Regions from separate parts of the Mammaliicoccus fleurettii genome, predicted to be linked through region 1. Evidence: predicted binding sites of a transcription regulator. Region 1 holds the regulator's gene; the other holds the start of a gene.

Region 1 (3,442 bases):
TATAAAGAATATTTTGGTAGTGCATCAGAATTTCAAAAAGGTGAACGTAAAAACGTTGAGGGTAAAAAAATGTTTGTAGAACATAAAGGCTCTTTAAAAGATACTTTAGTAGAGATAGAACAAGATTTACAAAGTTCAATCTCATATGCAGGTGGAAAAGACTTGCATTCTATCACTAAAGTGGATTACGTAATTGTTCGAAATTCAATATTTAATGGTGACCGCGACTAAATATAGGTGAGGTGACGACTTGAAAAAAGTATTTTATTTATTTTTATTATTGTTATTTATAACACTTATCAAGCCTGTCCCTGAATCAGATTTATCTAGACAAATTCAACAAAAAGTATTGAATGTTCAACAAGGACTGCAACATGAACAGTCAACAAGCAAAGTTGAACTTAAGACACCAAATGACCAAGAGTTTGCGATTAATAATATTCAAATCAATCAAACAAAAAGTGAAGTTGAAAAGAAACTTGGCAAACCTAAGCGGATAACCGCTAATGAGTATAACGAGAAATGGCATGTATATCATAATGATTATCATGAATTTGTAATGGTAAGTTATGATAATGACAAAGTAACAGGTTTATATACGAACCAAGACTTAATAACATCCCAAAAAGGTATCACAAGTAAAATGAACAAGGAAAAGGTTCGTTCGATTCTTGGTGAACCAGAAAAAGAAATAAATAAAGATAAAGTGAAGCTCATTCAAAATGATGAAGATTACGATGTTTTCAAATTTGATAATATCTATACAACCGTTTTTTATGATAAACATGAGAATAATCAAATTAAAGGTATAATGCAAATTGCATCATCAACTGAAGATAAACGTACGAACCAATATCATGCAGCATCTGATGATTATAAAATCGCATTAGAATTACAAAACTTTGATCTTGTTAATGCTGAACGTGTTCAATTTGACTTACCTACATTATCTTATAATGAAAATGTGAGTCAGACTGCAAGAAAGCATAGTCAAGATATGGTTGATAATGATTATTTTGATCATACAAATAAACAAGGTTTATCTCCATTTGACAGATTAGACAATGATGGCTTTGATTATATAACAGCAGGTGAAAACTTAGCATATGGTCAAATAAGTAGTGTTTATGCACATCATGGTCTTATGAATTCACTGGGACACAGAAAGAACATTTTAAATAAAGATTATAAAGAGTTAGGTGTAGGTGTTGATATAGGCGAAGATTTACAGCCTTATTGGACGGAAAACTACATCACACAGCAATAGAACAAAGATAAAAGCAGATTTTATCTTAGCAACTTTGATATAATTATATCGAGATAAGTCATTATTTCATATTTCCTTAAATGTTTAACACATGTTGTTTCTAATAATTTGATTGGTGGAATAACAATTAAAGGGGAAGTTTTACATGGAAAGTAAAGAAATAAAACGTAAAGATTTAGATGTATTAGAACGTATTAAAGAATTATTAAATAAAAAAGATGTTTCATAATTAATATGACATTAGCAAAAAGAACTCGATAACGGGAATATGAAAAAAAGGAGATGCATTTGCATCTCCTTTTTTGTATTATTACATCTCTCTAAATAATCCTACTACTTTACCTAATACTGTTACATTATCTAAGTAAATTGGTTCCATTGTATTATTCTCAGGTTGAAGTCTATATCTCTTTTCTTCTTTATAGAAGCGTTTAACAGTTGCTTCATCATCTTCTGTCATAGCGACAATGATATCGCCATTCTCAGCAATGGATTGGCTACGAACAATAACTTTATCTCCATCTAATATGCCAGCTTCTATCATACTATCGCCAATTACATCTAAAATAAAGATGTTGCTATTATGTGTAGAAGTAAAATGTGCAGGTAATGGGAAGTATTCTTCGACATTTTCAACAGCTGTAATTGGAATACCTGCTGTAACCTTACCTATAACTGGTACGTGAATTGTATTCTCTTGATTGATGTTCTCTCCAACAGTTTCAGTTATTTCAATTGCACGAGGTTTAGTTGGGTCACGTTTGATATATCCCTTTTCTTCTAATCTAGATAAATGACCATGTACTGTAGAACTTGATGCAAGGCCAACTGCTAAACCAATTTCACGAACACTAGGTGGATACCCTTTCGTTTGTACTATATGTTTGATGAATTGATATATTTCAGATTGACGTTTAGTTAATTCTTTCATAGTCGCACGCTCCCAATTAATTATTTAATCATATTATAGCACATACGTTTCCTTCGAACAAACATTTGTTCGTATTTTTATTGACTACGAACATTTGTTCTGTTATTATAAAAATACAAACAAACGTTCTAGGAGGAATTGAGTATGACAATTACAATAAAGAAGACGGTATTAGTATATTTGGCAGTATTCTTAATGACTCTATTAATAGGATATTTATATTTAGCACAGTCGAGTGATATCTATACAACAGAACAGACGTACGAGATGACAGATCATCAAATTAAACAACATGAAGATAAACAACCTAATCATTTAACTAATTCAAATACATTAATAGGGTCTATAGAATAATTGAAAAATACGAGTAAATCCATTTGGATTTACTCGTATTTTTTGGTATCTTTTATGTATGTAGAAAGTGGGGATAATATGTTAGATAAAGCAAAAATAGATAGAATCAATGAACTCGCTAATAAAAAGAAGACAGAAGGTTTGTCGGAATCAGAAGCGAAAGAACAGACTAAATTGCGAGCTGAATATTTACAAGCATTTCGAGGTAACTTTAAAAGTACGATAGAAAGTACAAAAATTATCGATCCAGAAGGTAATGATGTTACGCCAGATAAAGTGAAAGAAATTCAAAAAAATAATAATATTAGGAAATAAATATAAATTAAGAGATAATAATTAATTTTCGAATTTTTTTCATGTATAATGAAAAGGGATTACAAGAATAAAGGAGACTACATTTATGTTTAATGAAAAAGATCAACTTGCAGTAGATTCAATTCGTGCTTTAAGTATAGATGCTATTGAAGCAGCTAACTCAGGACACCCTGGTTTACCTATGGGTGCTGCACCAATGGCATATACATTATGGACTAAGCATTTAAATTTTAATCCTCAGTCTAAGAATTACTTTAATAGAGATCGTTTTGTATTATCTGCAGGACACGGATCAGCATTATTATATAGTTTATTACATGTTTCAGGTAGCTTAGAACTTGAAGAAGTGAAAAACTTTAGACAATGGGATTCAAAAACACCTGGACATCCAGAATTTAACCATACTGATGGCGTTGAAGTAACAACTGGACCATTAGGACAAGGTTTTGCTATGAGTGTTGGTATGGCAATGGCTGAAAAACATTTAGCTGGTAAATTCAATAAAGAAAAATATGATGTAGTAGATCATTACACATATGTATTAGCAAGTGATGGCGATTTAATGGAAGGTGTTT
Region 2 (3,442 bases), on a different contig from region 1:
TCTCAGTCACCTTTCTGCTTTTAATTCAAATAGTATGTCTCGTAATTCAGATGCACGCTCGAAGTCTAAATCCTTCGCTGCATCTTTCATTTCTTTCTCTATGCGCTCGATTGTCTTTTCTCTTTCTTTTTTCGTAAGTTTCTTCGGTGCTTTTTTCTTATCTTTTTCGTTTACTTCATCTGTATCTACAGTTGCTGAGATTACATCGCGAATTTTTTTATTAATTGTTTGTGGTGTAATACTATGTTCTTCGTTATAGGCTTGTTGTGTTTCACGTCTTCTATTAGTTTCATCTAATGCCGTTCTCATTGAATCAGTAATTTTGTCTGCATACATAATTACTTTACCTTTATCATTACGTGCTGCTCGTCCAATTGTTTGTATAAGTGAACGTTCTGATCTTAAGAAACCTTCTTTATCGGCATCTAAAATAGTTACTAATGATACTTCAGGTATATCTAAACCTTCACGAAGCAAGTTTATACCGACTAATACATCATAAACACCCAATCTTAAATCTCGAATAATTTCTATTCGTTCTAATGTTTTAATTTCAGAGTGTAAGTAATTTACTTTGACACCCGCTTCTTTCAAATAAGTCGTTAAGTCTTCACTCATTTTTTTCGTTAATGTTGTAATTAATACGCGTTCATTTCTTTCGACACGTTCATTAATTTCAGCCATTAAATCATCAATTTGATTTTCACTTGGTCTAACTTCTATTATCGGATCTAACAATCCAGTAGGACGAATGATTTGTTCAACCATTTCATCAGTATGTTCAATTTCATAAGGACCTGGAGTTGCTGAAACGTAAACGAGTTGTTTTGTTTTTTGATCAAATTCTTCAAATTTAAGTGGTCTATTATCTAACGCACTTGGTAGTCTAAATCCATGTTCAACCAAAACACCTTTTCTAGCTTGGTCTCCGTTATACATCCCTCTAATTTGAGGAATCGTAACATGTGATTCATCAATCATAACAAGCCAATCATCACCAAAATAATCCATTAAAGTGTACGGTGTTGACCCTTTAGGTCTTAAAGTTAAATGAACTGAGTAGTTCTCAATTCCTGAGCAAAATCCCATTTCTCTCATCATTTCTAAATCATAATTCGTTCTTTGCTCTAAACGTTGTGCTTCTAATAATTTATTATCTTTTCTAAGATCCTCTAATCGTTCTTTAAGTTCTTTTTCAATACGTTCAATTGCTTCTTTCATCTTTTCTTCACGAGTTACGAAGTGAGATGCCGGATAAAATAAAAAATGCTCTCTTTCAGCAATAACTTCACCCGTTAAATAGTTCACTTCTCTAATTCGGTCAATTTCGTCACCAAAAAATTCAACTCTCACACATAATTCATCTCTTGATGCAGGAAATATTTCAACTACATCTCCTCTTACCCTAAAAGTACCGCGTCTAAAATCGATATCATTTCTTGAATATTGGTTATCGACAAGCTTTCTTAATAATTCATTACGTTCCATTTCCATTCCTACACGTGTACTTACAACTAAATCTTTATATTCTTCTGGGTTACCTAAACCATAAATACAGCTGACACTCGCTATAACAATAACATCATCTCGTTCAAATAATGCACTTGTAGCAGAATGTCGTAATTTATCTATTTCATCATTAATTGATGCATCTTTTTCTATGAATGTATCTGTTTGAGGTACATATGCTTCTGGTTGATAATAATCATAATAACTTACAAAGTATTCAACTCTATTTTCAGGAAAGAATTCTTTAAACTCACTATATAATTGGCCAGCCAATGTTTTATTATGTGCAATTATAAGTGTTGGTTTTCCAACTTCTTTAATAACATTACTCATAGTGAACGTTTTACCTGTTCCTGTTGCACCTAATAATGTTTGATGTCTTTTTCCATCTTTTATACCTTTAACGAGTGATTTTATTGCTTCAGGTTGATCTCCTTGAGGTGAATAATCTGAATGTATTTTAAAAGGATAATGCTGCATAGTAACCTCCTTAAATTTTGTAATATATAAATATATTTTATCAAAAATTTGTAAAAATGACCAAACATTTGTTCGTTTAATTGTTTATTAAATACAAATAAGAGGAAAAATCATATTGATTAATCCTCTTTTCTATCTTGATTCAATTTTATCGATTTCGAGTGAATCCACTATATAAAAACCTATTACTAAACTTACAACATCTAATAGGATAATCACTTCATCATTAAAGAAGCCTTTATAAACAGAAACACCAATTATTATACTGGATACGAGTAATCCAATCCATTTATTTTGAGCAATTTGTGTAAAAATAATAACCATTAAACAAGGGAGAAACAAAGCTAGAATCGGCCAAATCATTCAACTCACTAACTCCTTTTTGTTTCACGTTTTTCAAGAATTGTCATTGTTATTTCTCTTAATTCCGAACGTGGAATAAATTTTTCTTGTAGCATATCAGGTATAATATGCTGTATAAAATCTTGTACAGATGACAAATGATCAAATTGCATAATCGTTTCTAATGAACTTTCATATATTTCAAAGAATAATGGTTCTGGGTTTCTTTTTTGTATCTCACCAAAAGATTCATATAATAAGTCGATTTTATCTGCAACACTAAGTATTTGCCCTTCTATACTATCATCCTTGCCTTCTTGCAATCTATGTCTATATATATCTTGATACTGCTCTGGAAATTCTTCAGTTATAAATTTATCTATCATTTCTTCCTCAACTTGAGAAAATAATTTTTTAATTTCATAAGAGGCATATTTAACAGGCGTTTTGATATCACCAGTAAATATTTCAGGATAGTCATGGTTCAATGCTTTTTCGTATACAAGCTTCCAGTCTATTTCTTGACCATTTTGTTCTTCAACTGTCGCCAAATATTGGGCGATTTTTGTTACTTTAAACGAGTGAGCTGCAACGTTATGGTCTTGATATTTAAATTTACCTGGACATCTCACTAATTTTTCCAAGTCAGATAAACTTTTAAAATATTGATGTACCCCCATTAATTTTCCTCCTTAACTTGTGTAACTAAGTTGTTCAGTGTCTTCTCAGATAATTCACCTAAATACACTTTTTTTATTTTGCCATTTTTATCTACGAATAATGTCGTAGGGATATTATATGATTTAAATTTCTTAAGAAAATCATCTTCTGCAATATAAACATTATAGTTTACATTTACATCATTAATTAATTGTTCAGCTGATTTACGTTTATCTTTTACGTTTAAACCAATCAGCTCGACACCATTTTCTTTATTTTTTGCATATTTAACAAGTTCAGGCATTTCTCTTTTACAAGGATCACACCAAGAAGCAAACAAATTAATAATAGTTATATCATTTTTAGAAGTAACTTCTTTTAAATTTGTAGCCTTTTGCGTTGTAAATTTCTTAACTGTTTCATCATTTACATTTAAACCTGTTGCAGGATG

The links. The regulator LexA, encoded in region 1, represses DNA repair genes until DNA is damaged. The targets are predictions, from matches to a motif close to CGAACATATGTTCG.
Region 2: uvrB (excinuclease ABC subunit UvrB) is a predicted target of LexA. The motif match lies at 2,051-2,064, and genes of this name have one in related genera.

Annotation. Positions count from the first base shown of each region.
Region 1 covers NZ_MWJM01000001.1:236,711-240,152, forward strand. The annotation lists gene guaC (GMP reductase) at 1-231, shown strand, start outside; gene B2G86_RS01245 (CAP domain-containing protein) at 251-1,267, shown strand; gene lexA (transcriptional repressor LexA) at 1,578-2,198, opposite strand; gene sosA (DNA damage-induced cell division inhibitor SosA) at 2,343-2,552, shown strand; gene B2G86_RS01260 (DUF896 domain-containing protein) at 2,631-2,867, shown strand; gene tkt (transketolase) at 2,953-3,442, shown strand, end outside.
Region 2 covers NZ_MWJM01000006.1:146,449-149,890, reverse strand. The annotation lists gene uvrA (excinuclease ABC subunit UvrA) at 1-1, opposite strand, end outside; gene uvrB (excinuclease ABC subunit UvrB) at 7-1,989, opposite strand; gene B2G86_RS06900 (DUF2198 family protein) at 2,122-2,352, opposite strand; gene B2G86_RS06895 (HD domain-containing protein) at 2,361-3,011, opposite strand; gene B2G86_RS06890 (TlpA family protein disulfide reductase) at 3,011-3,442, opposite strand, start outside.